DNA from 3 places in the Streptomyces sp. NBC_00631 genome. Region 2 is predicted to be linked to each of the others. Evidence: riboswitches for the same ligand, from Rfam matches in the RefSeq annotation. Region 2 holds a riboswitch; each other region holds the start of a gene.
The links. A riboswitch is a leader RNA that binds a small molecule or an ion and turns the genes downstream of it on or off. The one in region 2 is predicted to bind cyclic di-AMP.

Region 1 (4,680 bases), 5.6 Mb from region 2:
TGCCGGCCGGGGGCTCGGACGACGGCTGCTCGGACGGAGTCTGCTCCGACGACGGCTGCTCGGTCACCGGCTCGGACGGCTCGGCGCTCTGGCTCTGGGCCGGCGGTGCGACCGGGCTCGCCGTCTCGCTCGGAGTCGGCTCCGCGCTCTCGGACGGCGGCTGCTCGCCGGCCCCCGCCCCGCAGGTCCGGCCGGAGTTGATGCAGTCGACCATCGTCCGCATCAGGCTCTCGTCGAAGACGTTGATGAAGTCGCCGTGGTCGGTGACCGGCTTGTGCAGCTGCTCGGGGAACGAGTCCACCGCGAACAGCGGGACCGTGCGGCCGCCGTCCGCGAGGCTCGGCGCGTCCACGTCGTAGACGATGCGCTGCACCAGCTGCGGAATGGCCTGGAAGCCGGCCGGGCAGCTGCCGTCGGGAGCCTCGAACGCCACGTGGGTACGGTGGTTGGCGCTGTCGATGTTCCGGCCGTCCCAGCAGCTCTGGAACTTGAACGTGCGCACGACGTCACTGCCCGCGGGGCACAGCGGGTACTTGTCCTTGAGCTGCCGGTTCTCATAACCGGTGCAGCTCCACGAGGCGTTGGCGTTGGCCGGGCCGTTGACGAAGGCCTTGGCGTCGCCGGTGATGATGCGCAGCAGCCGCGGCATCTCGGTGACCTTGGAGGTCGGGTTGCCCTCGAAGGTCAGTGTGACCTGCTTGGCCGTGACGATCTGCCCGGCGTTGCCCTCGGTGCCGCCGCCCGGCTTGTCGGCGTCCCGCTCCTGCTTGCCGTTCTGCAGGCGCAGCACGGGCCAGTAGTACGTGGACTTGTCACCCCTGTCGGCGCAGCTGGTGTCGGCGTTCGCGAGGTCCTGGTCGCTGGCGAAGGCGTTGTTGGACTGGTTGCCGATGTAGTCGTGGAAGTGGTGGGCGCCGTTGGAGACACCGGGCGCGACGATCACGTTGTCCGAGTTGAACAGGCCGTTCGCGTTGACACCGCAGCTGGAGCTGAAGGTGCCGGTGGAGCCGCCGGGCCGTTCGGCGGGGGTGGTGACGTCGGGCTGGACGGAGGTGATGTCCGCGTAGTCCGCGGCGACCGGGCCGTTGCCGCCCTGGCCGCCGGCGCCGGTGCCCTGGCTCGGCGCGGCGCTGCCCTGGCCGCTCTGGCTCGGCGTGGCACTGCCCTGGGGTGCCGCCGACTGCCCGGCGCCCTGGTTGGAGGAGCGCAGGGTGCAGGCGGCGAGGTCGTCGAGGCCCTGCGGGCGGTCGCCCTCGCGGTCGATGGCGTCGGCGATGCGCCGGATCGACTCGGACCGCTTCTCCTTCAGCGGGTTCATGATCGTCTGGTCGGCGAGATCGGGGTTCTGTTCGATCGCCGCGGCGGACTGGGTGAGTTGCTGGTAGGCGGCCGCCACCTGCTGGTCCAGCCGGGCGAGTTCACCGTCGACGTCGGCACGGGCCCCGTCGGGCACCGCCGTCAGCCGGCTGCCGACGTCGGGGCAGTAGATGGTGGGCGCGGACAGCACCTGGCCGGTGGCGACCTGGGCCTGCTGGTCCCCGCCGCCTTCGGTGGCCGAGGCGTAGACGTTCACCGCGACCAGCCCACCGCCGCCGAGCATCAGCGCGACCGCTGCGAAGGTCGCGCGTCGTGCGCCGGTCGGGCGTCTGCGCCTGTTGCGTCTCAAGGTCGTTCCCCTGCGTCTCGTGAGCGGCCGGACATGGAAATCCCCCGCCCTATACGGCCCGCGGGGCCACCGTGTTCAACAGACCCGCGAATTCACGGTGACCTCACAGAAACCGGGAGTTCCGCAGCGGCCGGGAGCAGGGAGCCGCGACCGACGGCAACGCCCCGGTGACCCTGCGAACGCACTGGATGCGCGCGAAATGCCGTCCGGTACGGTCGAGTTCCGAACGCTACGACGAACATCACAAATACGTATCGGACATTACGCACGTCAACCTTCACACGAGTGACACAAGTTGGCTAAGTTGACGTTTAAGCCGTTCGGCTCCCCCCGGCGAATCCCGTCGGGCCGCGCGGCCTCCGCCGAATCCGGTGCCCCCAGGGGCGAGTCCGGAGCCGGGGACCCAACCGATCACTGGGGTGAATCGGCCGACCGTCCGCGAGGACAGAGGCCGTAGGGCATGCCTTCCGGACGTCACCGCCCGAACCCGACAGCTAACCCGGTAGGCGGAGTACGGAAGGAGCACGACCCCTCAATGGCGCCCGAGAGCCGTGACGAGGTTCGACAGCGGATCGACAGCCTCTACGACCAGGCCGAGAACGCCACCGGGAACTACAACGCCACTCGTGCGGCGAGCGGGGGCTCGCGCTCACGTGGTGTCCCGCTGTTCAAGCGGCCCCGTCGCGACGACCCGGGCCTCGACAACATCGCCAGAGAGTGGTTCGAGGGCGCGCGCTCGAAGCTGGGGCCGAGCGTCCCGGCCGCGCTGCCCTCCGACCGGATGCCCGAACGGCCCGGCCCACGGCGGCCCGTCAGCGCCATGGCGGCCGACCTGCTCGCCCAGCTGGAGGACTCCGGCCCGTCGCGGCTGGAGTTGACCGCGGGGCCGTCCGCGCAGAGCGAGATCGAGGTCGTCCGTGAGTTGCCGGCGCGCCCGAAGCTGGAGTTGACGGCGGGGCCCGCCGCGGCGCTTCCCGCCGGGCCGTCCGGTGCGCCCAGGGCGCTGCCCGCCGCCACGCCCCAGCGGCCCGCGCCGGGTACCTTCAAGACCAGGAACCAGCTCAAGCTCGCCAAGGCGCGCGAGGTGCTTTCCCAGCGCACCGGGCAGCGCGCCGTCCCCGCGCTCGAACCGGCGCCGGCCGCCCAGCCCGCACCGGCCCCGTGGGCCACGCCCGAGGCCCAGGTCCCGGCGCAGCCGTGGCAGGCTCCCGCCGTCGGCATACCCACCCAGCGCACCGGCAGCGGTTCCTTCCGGACCGACGCCCTCGCCGCCACGCGCGCGCTCCCGGCGGTGACCGAGACGGGCGGCATCCCGATCGTGTCCCCGTCGGACACCGGGACCTTCCGCATCATGACCCCGGGGGGCGCCGACAGCGCCCCACGCCGGGCCTCGGCGGACTCGGGCGGCTTCCGCGTCATGACCCCCGGCAGCACCGACAACACCCCACGACAGACCCCCGCCGACTCCGGCGGCTTCCGCGTCATGACCCCCGGCGGCTCGGGCGGCGGGACCTACCAGACCGCGTCGCCCATGGACGCGGGCGCCGCGCAGGCTCCGGTCCCGTCGCCGGGGGACACCGGCTCCTTCCGCATCATGACCCCGGGCGCCACGGGCTCGTTCCCGATGCCGACCCAGGCCGACGGGGGCGCCTTCCCGACCGCCGACGCCATGAGCACGAGCGTCTTCCCGACCGCGGCTCCCACGAACAGCGGCGCCTTCCCCACCGCCGCCACCATGAACAGCGGTGCCTTCCCGACCTCGGCGCCCGCCGCTCCCGCCCCGGCTCCGATGGACGCCGGCGGCTTCCGGGTCATGTCGCCGAACGCGCCAGCCGCCTACACCGAGGTGCCCCAGGCCGTCGCCGACACCGCCTACGCCGCCGGCGCGTACGCGTACACCGCGGCCGCCCCCGCCGCCCCCGCACCGCCCATGGCCGCCATGCCGCCGGCCGCCCCCTACGCCGCGGCGCCCACCGCCGACATGGCCGGTGCCTACGCGGCAGGCATGCAGTCCGCCGACGCCCTCTACGCCTACGCCACCGCCGCGATGCCCGCGCCGATGGCGCCGCCCATGCCCACGCCCATGGCGGCACCGATGGCCGCGGCCCCCGCGGTGGCGATGGCCGCGGCGCCGACGGCCATGGTCGCGCAGCCCGAGGCGATGATGGCCGCGCCCGCGCCGGCCATGGCGGTGCCCACCGTCGCGCCGGTCGTCACGGCTCCGCTTCCCGTCACCCCCCTGCCCACCGCACCCCCGCAGGTCACCACTCCGGCTCCCGCCGCGCCCTTGCCCACGCCCGGCGCGTTCGCCGAGCCGGGCAAGGCCATGAAGGCGCTGGCGTTCGCGCGGGAGCAGATCGGGCGGCCGTGCGTCTGGGGGGCGACCGGGCCGGGCGCGTACGACTGCTCCAGCCTCACCCAGGCCGCCTGGCGCGCCGCCGGTGTGACGCTGCCCCGTACCGCGGCGGAGCAGACCCTGGCCGGCACCCCGCTGACGCTGGCCGCCGTCGAGCCGGGTGACCTGATCTTCTTCTTCGACGACGACAGCCACGTCGGGATCTACGCGGGTGGCGGCACGATGGTGCACGCGCCGAGCCCCGGGGCGCTCATCCGCGAGGAGTCGATCTACAACGCCGGGGAGTCGGCGATCCACCGGGTGATCCGCCCGGCCTGACCGGGCGGCCCCTGGGTTCAGACCCTCCGCCGCCGCGCGCGCCAGCTCGCGTGGTGGTCAAGGAGGGTCTCCTCGACGGGCCGGTAGACGAGGCCCAGTTCGTCGACGCTGCGGCCGTTGTCGACGCGGAAGCGGATGCCGAGGTGCTTGCGTATGTAGTCCTGGCTGAGGCCGAAGAGCGGGCCGAGGACCCGTACCGGCCCGTGCGGGAGCGCGGTGCGCGGCAGGCGCGGGTCCCAGGGGTGGCGGGTGCGGATGATCCGGGACATCTCCTGGAAGGACGTCATCGTCTCGTTGGCCACGATATAACGGCCTCCGGCCGCCGGGTTCTCCGCCGCCG
Region 2 (4,680 bases):
CAGCTGTGGCGCACCAACCGCCGCGGCTCAAGCACCTCCACGACGTAGGCGCCGCGTCTCCTGGGGAGGGACTTCGTGATCCACCGGTCGCAGTCATCGGCGCCGGGCCCTTCGGTTTGTCGACCGCCGCCCATCTGCGGGCGCGCGGGCATCCCCGTCCGGGTCGGTGACCCCATGGTCAGCTGGCGCGACCACATGCCGGCCGGGATGATCCTGAAGTCCACCCCGCCCGCCTCCAGCCTGGACTGCCCGCAGCGCGGGCACACCCTCGCCGACTACTGCGACGCGGAGGGCATCCGCCGGCTGGTGACCGACGAGGACGTCGTCCCGGTGGAGACCTTCATCGATTACGGCGAGTGGTTCAGGGTCGCATTCGGCGCCCCGCCCTGGGACCAGCCGAAGCTGCGACCGCAGTCGCCGTTCGGCCGGGCCTGGTCCCTGTGGGCTCTCAGTTACTACCCGCACCCCTACTGCCACCTCCGGCACGGATCCGCCCCTACCTGGTCCGCCGGGTGCTGGGGCCGCTCGGCGCCTGGTGGCTGCGCGACCGCTTCGAGGGCAAGGTCCAGGTCCGCGAGGTAGCCGCTGTGACCGGCGCCGGTACCTGGGACAGCGCCGCGGTCCTCACCGTACGCACCCACGACGGCGGCACCGAGCGTCTCGCCGCCGACCACGTGATAGCCGCCACCGGCTACCGCGTGGACCTCGCCGCGATGGACTTCCTCGGCCCCGAGCTGCGCACCCGCGTCGCGGTCGGTCGCGGAGCCCCGAGACTCGGCGCGGGATACGTCTCCTCCGTGCCCGGCCTGTACTTCACGGGCCTCGCGGCGGCCGCGTCGTACGGGCCGGTGATGCGGTTCGTGTGCGGTACGGAGTTCGCCTCACCGCGCCTGGCCAAGCACCTGGCGGCAGCCCACGCCTGACACCCCCGGGGCCGGACCGTCACCCGCCCCGAGGCCTACGCCTCCTCCTCGGCCGCCCACTGCCAGGCCAGGAACTCCTCGATCAGCTCCGGCGGGTTGGCCGCCCGGGTGGCCTCGACCTCCCAGCCCGGGCAGTACATGTCGAAGACAACCACCGGCAGTGGCCGCCCGAGGACCTTCTCGATCCGGCCGCTGTCGTGCAGATCCCGGGCCAGCCGGACGCACGCGTCGGCGAAGTGCCGCCCCAACAACTCGCGCGCGGCGTCCAGTTCGGCGGCGTCCTCGTCCCCGTCGAACCAGAGTCCGAGCCGCCGGACCTCCTCCACGTAGAGCGCGCTGCCGGCCGGGTCCTCAGGGCAGTTGCCGAGCATCTCGAAGCCGTCGAGGAGCCAGCACGCGTAGTTCCAGCGGGCCTCGTCCGGGTCCTCGCGGCGTCTTTCGGCCGCGTACTGGCTCTCCGTGTTGTAGCCGATCGCCACATAAGGTCTGCGCTTGTCGTCGTCGACCCGCCAGACACGGAACGACAGCGCGTAGATCTCAGGCCGCGACTCCTCCGGGAACCGCTCCAGCACCCCGGTCGCCGCTGCCAGCAGATACTCCCGGAAGTCCCCCCACCCGTCCGTCACCACCAACACCCCCGCCGGATCGGTACAACCGCCTCACCGACAACGTAACGCCCGTCACTGACAACGGCCCCATCACGGCGGGGGCGGGCGCCACTTGAGGCCGAAACGCACAGTGAGTCGCAGGGGCGTGCTGTCCGTATTCTCTGATCATGGTCGCACCCTCCCCGTACTCACTGATCGCCACCGACCTGGACGGCACGCTGCTGCGCGCCGACGACACCCTCTCGGAACGGTCGCTCACCGCGCTCGCGCGGGCCGGCCGGTCCGGTGCCCGGCACCTCGTGGTGACCGGCCGCCCCGCGCCGAGAGTGCGCCCGCTCCTCGACGACCTCGGCTGCACGGGACTCGCGGTCTGCGGCCAGGGCGCGCAGGTGTACGACGCCGGCGCGGACCGGCTGCTGTGGTCGGTCACCCTGGACCGGGAGCTGGCGGAGACCGCGCTCGGCAAGATCGAGGCCGAGGTCGGCCAGGTGTACGCGGCGGTCGACCAGGACGGCGTGGACGGGCTCACGCTCATCGAGCCCGGCTATCTGATGCCCCACCCCACATTGCCCGCACTGCGCGTCGCCCGCCGCGACGACCTGTGGTGCGCGCCCATCAGCAAGGTACTGCTGCGCCACCACACCCTGTCCGACGACGAACTGGCGGCGACCGCCCGCTCGGTGGTCGGATCGCTGGCGACGGTCACCATGTCGGGGCCCGGGACCGTCGAACTACAGCCGTGCGGGGTGACCAAGGCGACCGGGCTCGCGCTGGCCGCCGACCATCTGGGACTGAGCTCCGGACAGGCCATCGCCTTCGGCGACATGCCCAACGACATCCCGATGTTCGAGTGGGCCGCCTACGGAGTGGCGATGGCCAACGCCCATCCCGAACTCAAGGCGCGGGCCGACGAGATCACCACGTCGAACGAGGACGACGGCATCGCCGTCGTCCTCGAAAGACTCTTCGACTGACCCGGGGCGTCGATCAGTACGCGCCGTGGACGTTGTCCATCGAGCCGTACCGCGCGGCGGCGTAGTTGCAGGCGGCGGTGATGTTGGCGACCGGGTCGTAGATGTCGAACGACGTGCCGGCCACGTGGTAGGTGTTGAACGTCGGGTCGATCACCTGGAGCAGGCCCTTGGAGGGGATGCCGGCGGCCGCGTTGGAGTCCCAGAGGTTGATGGCCTTCGGGTTGCCCGAGGACTCCCGCATCACGTTGCGGTAGATGCCGTTGTAGGTGCCCGGGATGTGCTTCTCCGACATGATCGCGAGCGACTCGCGGATCCAGCCGTCGAGGTTGTTCGGGTACCCGGCGAGGGTCGTCGAGGCCGTCGTGCTGGAGGACCCGGCGGCGGAGGCGGCGGTCGCCCCGATCAGCGGAAGGGCGAGGACGGCGGCGCCGGTGCAGGCGACGGCGAGCGTGCGGACAATGCGGTTACGGCGGGGACGGCAGTGCTGAACGGCAGCGGGCATGGCGAAGTTCCTCTCCGTCGCCTGCGAGGTGAGCTGTCGGGTTCGGGCTCGGGGAGTGCCCGGCCGCACCGCCCGAAGACGATGCGACTTCACCCCTAGCCGTTCCGGAACGACGTCTGTTGGGTGACGTCGGCCGCCCGGTCCGGCGACTTACCTGGATCCCCCGCTCCTGCCGTGCGAATGGACTCGTCGATGGGTCACGACGGGCGGCGGCAGGATTCGGCGTCCGCCCGGCGAGCGGGAACGTATGCGAGAGCACATGTCCGGAACAAGTAGTCCATTCACACAACACACCGATTGACCTTCGCCTGAGGCGTATGTGGTGCTTGATCCTTTGCGATCGCCAAGCCTCAACTGGCCCGCAGGAAAAGGAAAGGAAGGGGCGCCACCTGCCTTGCGGTACCGGGGCCCATGTGACCTACTTCACGAAATCGCAATAACCGCAAATCGGACATGAGGGATTCATGGAATCCACCTTTTTCCTGGTTCGACGGAAAAACTTCCCACCCGCATTCACATGAATCGCCTCCACTGGGTGACGGAGTGGGCGTCGATGTGGGTGATTCAAACGGAAAGTCCAAATTGTCGGATTGTGGGGTATTCGGGGTGAATGGCGTGGACTGAATGGCGAGGTGGCTGTGCGCCGGCAGTGGGTCCTGCTCGCTCGATCGGGTGTCTCTCCGGCGTGCCCCTCGTCAACTTCGGAAGCTCCGGTACGCGCGCGTGCCGCCGTCCGGACATGGCTGGGACGTTGGGAAGGTGATCGCTGAGCCGTGACGCTCGTCACGTTGAGGATGGAGTGGCGGGCTCCGGGACCTCCCGGGTGAGTGTCCGCCGGGAGGGTGGAACCTCCGCTGTGATGCGCATCGTTGTCAATGCTGTCGTCCGCGAAGTGGGCCGGTCGGCGGCTGCTGTGGGCGGTCGGCGAGGTGCCACGGGCGTGGGAGGCCGTTCCGCCGGTCAAGGAGATGTGGGTCAAGGGGGGCGGAGGGTGTCGCGCGTGGTCTCGTGGAGGTGGCGCGTACGGATGTGCGGGAGGTGGCGCCGTTCGTGCACCAGCTGCCCTCGTCGGCTTCGGCAAGCAGGGGAGGGGGTACCTCCGGGCAGGTGATGTCGCTCGGGAGGGAAGGGACGGTTTCGGGGTAGCAGTCAGTCGGGAGACTCGCCGCCGGACAGACCCTCACGCCCGGACCCGGACCCGAACCCGGCGCTGGCCCCGGTGTCGGTCCTGGTGCGGGACACGGCCTGGGCCATGGTTCGGGACAACTGTCTGCACTTGCTGTTAAGTCAGTGGATGTCAGGTCGTATCGGCTGATCAAAAACATAACGGTCGTGATCCGATAGCGCCCGGGGTGTAACCGTGGGCGCTATCGGTGATCGAAACCTGACCGGATACGCTGACTTGAGTGATGGCAGCGACCTATCGACAAACCGCGTAATCGCCAGTAGACACCAGCAGACAGGAGACCCCTCGTGACCGTCGTCGGGCCGTTCGGGCTGAGCGTGCGGGACCAGGCTCTGGAAGCCGATGTCCAGGCCGGATTGACGGCTGTCGAGGAAGGCTTGCTAGAAGCTACCAAGAGCGAGGTCCCGTTCATCACGGAGGCCGCACAGCACCTCGTGCGGGCCGGGGGGAAGCGGTTCCGGCCGCTGCTGGTGATGCTCGCCGCGCA
Region 3 (4,680 bases), 1.5 Mb from region 2:
GCCTCCAGGGTGCGCAGGGCCTCGCGGACCGGGACGCGCGAGACGCCGTAGCGGCGGGCCAGGAGTTCCTCGGTGAGCCGGCTGCCCCGCTCGTGGACCCCCGCGACGATGTCGTCCCGGATCGCCGTGCATACCGAGTGCGCCGGAATACGCATGACCGACCTCCGCCTTAATCCCCGTGAAACGCCGCCGAGTGGCGTCCGTTCCGTGACTCTATTGCAATGAGCGGGAATTTCCGACGGCGGGCCGGAATCCAGGGATATATTTTGGACAGCCGGGGCACGAAAACGACGAAAGCCCCGGCGCGGGGGTCGGGGCTTCGGAACATCTCACGAGTCGTTGTCGCCGGACTGGCAGCGGTTCGCCTCGCTGGTCGGGTACGGGTGCGTGGGGGTTGCTCGCGCAGTTCCCCGCGCCCCTTTCGGGGCGCGTCACGCGCAGCGCCCCGAAAGGGGCGCGGGGAACTGCGCAACCAGCCACGACGCATCCGCACGCATCGCGACCACGTCGGCCCAGGCGCGGCGCCCCTGTCCGGCTCCCGTCAGACGTTCACGCCGTGCTTGCGGAGATAGGCGACCGGGTCGACGTCGGAGCCGTAGTCCGGGGTGGTGCGGGCCTCGAAGTGGAGGTGGGGGCCGGTGGTGTTGCCGGTCGCGCCGGAGAGGCCGATCTGCTGGCCGGGGGTGACCTTCTGGCCCACCGAGACGCCGATGGAGGAGAGATGGCCGTACTGGGTGTACATGCCGTCGGCCATCTTGATGACGATCTCGTTGCCGTACGCCCCGCCCCAGCCGGTGGAGACGACCGTGCCGGTTCCGACCGCGTGCACCACGGTGCCGCTCGCGGCGTGGAAGTCGATGCCGGTGTGGGCGCCGGAGGACCACAGGGAGCCGCCGGTCTTGTAGCCGGTGGAGACGTAGGAGTCGCTGATCGGCGCGACGAAGGTGTTCAGGCGCTTGCGCTCGGCCGCACGGGCGGCGCGTGCCTTGGCCGCGCGCTCCTTCCTGGCCTGCTCGGCGGCCTTCTCGCGGGCGGCCTCCTCGGCCGCCTTGCGTTCGGCGACGGCCTTCTGGGCCGCGGCCTGGGCGTCGATCTGCTCGGCGACGGAGTCGCTGATCGTGATGACCGGGGTGAGGCCGGTCTGCTCGACGGAGTTCTCGGCGGCGAGCGCCGGGGCGGCGGAGACGGTGCCGATGACACCCGTGGTGGTGAGGGCCGCGATACCGGCGGCCTGCGCGGTGGTGCGCTTCACCCGGCCGGGACGACGGTGCTTCCCGGAGGCGCACATGAACGCCATGTAGAGGCTGGTCCTTTCCTTCCCTCTCGCCTACCGGGTTAGCTGACGGGTTCGGAGCAGGAAGGTCTCCTACGGGCCCCCTCGCGACACGCGCGGGCGCCCGATTCACCCCAGGGACTGCGTGGGTCCCCGGCTCCCCTGGCTCGCGCCGTACGGGGACTCGGCGATGGCTGTCCGGTGCCGCGGGCGCGGCGTACTGCCTGACGGACAGCCCGGAAGAACCTATGAGGGGCTGCTTTCAATACCCAAACGGATCACGGTTTTTGTAGCGCATCCCACAGGGCAGACAGGCAACCTCCGCCCCAATTCGGACATACGAGAGCCCTGGTGACCGACGGTCACCAGGGCTCCGCACGCGCGCGTGGAACCGCGTGGGGCTACTCCGCCGCGACGACCGTGACTTCGCCGATCCCGAGCGCCTCGACTGGCTCCTTGATCTGTGCCGCGTCCCCGACGAGGACGGTCACCAGACGGTCCACCGGGAAGGCGTTCACGACCGCCGCGGTGGCCTCCACCGTGCCGGTGGTGGCGAGTTGCCGGTAGAGCGTGGCCTGGAAGTCATCCGGCAGGTGCTGCTCGACCTGGTCGGCCAGGGTGCCGGCGACGGCCGCCGCCGTCTCGTACTTGAGCGGCGCCACCCCGACGAGGTTCTGCACGGCCACGTCGCGCTCGGCGTCCGTGAGGCCCTCGGCCGCGAGCGTGCGCAGCACCGTCCACAGGTCCATCAGTGCCGGGCCGGTGTTCGGGGTGTCCACGGAGCCGCTGATGGCGAGCATCGAGGCGCCGGTGCCGTCGGGGGCGGAACGCAGGACCTGCCCGAAGGAGCGGACGCCGTAGGTGTAGCCCTTCTCCTCGCGCAGGACGCGGTCCAGGCGGGAGGTGAGGGTGCCCCCCAGGCAGTAGGTGCCGAGCACCTGGGCGGGCCAGACGCGGTCGTGCCGGTCGGGGCCGACGCGGCCGATGAGCAGCTGGGTCTGGACGGCGCCTGGCCGGTCCACGATGACGACCCGGCCGGTGTCGTCGGCGGTGACCGGCGGGACCGGCCGGGGCTGGGCGGTGGAGCCGCGCCAGGCGCCCAGGGTCTCGCCGAGCAGCTCGTCCAGGTCGATGCCGGTCAGGTCGCCGACGACGACCACGGTGGCCGTGGCGGGTCGGACGTGCCGGTCGTAGAACGCGCGGACGGCAGCCGCGTCGATCTTCTCGACGGTGTCCTCGGTGCCCTGGCGCGGACGGGACATCCGCGCGGTCGACGGGAACAGCTCCTTGTAGAGCTCCTTGGCGGCCCGGCGGCTGGGGTTGGCCAGCTCGTGCGGGATCTCGTCCAGGCGGTTGCGGACCAGCCGCTCGACCTCGCTCTCGGCGAAGGCGGGCGCCCTCAGGGCGTCGGAGAGCAGCCCGAGACCCTTGGCCAGCCGGGAGGCCGGGACCTCCAGGCTGACGCGGACGCCGGGGTGGTCGGCGTGCGCGTCGAGGGTGGCGCCGGCCCGCTCCAGCTCGGCGGCGTACTCCTCGGCGGCGTGCTTGTCGGTGCCCTCGGAGAAAGCGCGCGCCATGATCGTGGCGACGCCGTCCAGGCCGGCCGGCTCGGCGTCCAGGGGCGCGTCCAGGAGCACCTCGACGGCGACGACCTGCTGGCCGGGGCGGTGGCAGCGCAGCACGGTCAGGCCGTTGTCCAGGGTGCCGCGCTCGGGGGCGGGGAAGGCCCAGGGCCTGGCCTCGCCCGGCTGCGGCTGGGGGTGGAAGTCCATGGTGGCGAGCTCGGTCACTTGGCCGTCTCCTCGTCGTTGTCGCCGGCTTCGACCGTGGCTTCGGCCTCGGGGTCCTCGGGTACGTCGGCGTCCTCCACCGCCTCCGGGGACTTGGGTTCGTAGACGAGCACCGCGCGGTTGTCGGGACGCAGGCGGGCCTTGGCGACCTCCTGGACCTCCTCGGGGGTGATCTGGAGAACGCGCTGGACGGCGGTCAGGGCGAGCTGCGGGTCGCCGAACAGGACGGCGAACCGGCACAGTTCGTCGGCGCGGCCCGCGACGGTGCCGAGCCGGTCCAGCCACTCGCGCTCCAACTGGGCCTGAGCGCGCTCCATTTCCTCGGGCGTGGGGCCCTCCGCGGCGAACCGGGCGAGCTCCTCGTCGATGGCGGCCTCGATGACCGGCACCTCGACGTCACCGGAGGTCTTCACGTCGAGCCAGCCCAGGGAGGGCGCCCCGGCGAGCCGCAGCAGCCCGAAGCCGGCGGCGACGGCCGTACGGTCGCGCCGCACCAGGCGGTTGTAGAGGCGGGAGGACTCGCCGCCGCCGAGGACGGTGAGGGCCAGATCGGCCGCGTCGGACGCGCGCGTGCCGTCCTCCGGGAGCCGGTAGGCGGCCATCAACGCGCGCGCGGGCACCTCCTCCACGACGACCTCGCGCAGCTGCTCGCCGATGACGTCGGGCAGCGAGCCGTCGCGCGGGGTGGGCTTGCCGTCGTGCGCCGCGATGGAACCGAAGTACTTCTCGATCCAGGCGAGTGTCTGCTCCGGGTCGATGTCGCCGACGACCGACAGGACGGCGTTGTTGGGCGCGTAGTAGGTGCGGAAGAACGCGCGCGCGTCCTCCAGGGTGGCCGCGTCCAGGTCCGCCATCGAGCCGATCGGCGTGTGGTGGTAGGGGTGGCCCTCCGGGTAGGCGAGCGCGGTCAGCTTCTCGAAGGCGGTGCCGTAGGGGACGTTGTCGTAGCGCTGGCGGCGCTCGTTCTTGACGACGTCCCGCTGGTTCTCCATCGACTCGTCGTCGAGGGCGGCGAGCAGGGAGCCCATGCGGTCGGCCTCCAGCCAGAGGGCGAGCTCCAGCTGGTGGGTGGGCATGGTCTCGAAGTAGTTGGTGCGCTCGAAGCTCGTGGTGCCGTTGAGCGAGCCGCCGGCGCCCTGGACGAGCTCGAAGTGGCCGTTGCCCGTCACCTGGGCGGAGCCCTGGAACATCAAGTGCTCGAAAAGGTGAGCCAGGCCGGTACGGCCCTTGACTTCGTGCCGGGAACCGACGTCGTACCAGAGGCAGACCGCCGCGACCGGGGTCAGGTGGTCCTCGGAGAGCACCACGCGCAGACCGTTGGCCAAGCGGTGCTCGGTCGCTGCCAGGCCTCCGGAGCCTGTCTCGGCCGTGGTCGTGTGACCCATGGGCATGTACGTCCCTTCGCTCGCGGACGCGGTCTCGAACCGCGGTTTTTCTGCCGGTCCTGCCACTGTATGCAAGCGTGCGGGGACCCGGCGAAGTTCCCGCACGACGTACGCCCACAGCGGATCGTGCGCGCGGATCGCGTAGCCTGCGTCCCACCCGCCCTGTGACGGCTTCCGACACCGGGGCGGTCCGCGGCGCCCGGGCTCTGGCCCGGGTTGTCAGTGCCGCGGT

Region 1: linked by a shared signal. The riboswitch ahead of OHB00_RS04620 (C40 family peptidase) and the one ahead of OHB00_RS30185 (transglycosylase SLT domain-containing protein) in region 2 are both predicted to bind cyclic di-AMP.
Region 3: linked by a shared signal. The riboswitch ahead of OHB00_RS37010 (M23 family metallopeptidase) and the one ahead of OHB00_RS30185 (transglycosylase SLT domain-containing protein) in region 2 are both predicted to bind cyclic di-AMP.

Annotation. Positions count from the first base shown of each region.
Region 1 covers NZ_CP107734.1:969,960-974,639, forward strand. The annotation lists gene OHB00_RS04615 (DUF1996 domain-containing protein) at 1-1,600, opposite strand, end outside; cyclic di-AMP (ydaO/yuaA leader) riboswitch at 2,017-2,191, shown strand; gene OHB00_RS04620 (C40 family peptidase) at 2,202-4,340, shown strand; gene OHB00_RS04625 (NAD-dependent epimerase/dehydratase family protein) at 4,358-4,680, opposite strand, start outside.
Region 2 covers NZ_CP107734.1:6,567,540-6,572,219, forward strand. The annotation lists gene OHB00_RS30165 (ATP-grasp domain-containing protein) at 1-48, shown strand, start outside; partial or broken gene OHB00_RS30170 (hypothetical protein) at 76-923, shown strand; gene OHB00_RS30175 (hypothetical protein) at 959-1,549, opposite strand; gene OHB00_RS30180 (HAD family hydrolase) at 1,699-2,505, shown strand; gene OHB00_RS30185 (transglycosylase SLT domain-containing protein) at 2,519-3,007, opposite strand; cyclic di-AMP (ydaO/yuaA leader) riboswitch at 3,013-3,209, opposite strand; gene OHB00_RS30190 (polyprenyl synthetase family protein) at 4,481-4,680, shown strand, end outside.
Region 3 covers NZ_CP107734.1:8,058,496-8,063,175, reverse strand. The annotation lists gene OHB00_RS37015 (GntR family transcriptional regulator) at 1-155, opposite strand, end outside; gene OHB00_RS37010 (M23 family metallopeptidase) at 542-1,297, opposite strand; cyclic di-AMP (ydaO/yuaA leader) riboswitch at 1,310-1,473, opposite strand; gene OHB00_RS37005 (M16 family metallopeptidase) at 1,675-3,063, opposite strand; gene OHB00_RS37000 (M16 family metallopeptidase) at 3,060-4,454, opposite strand.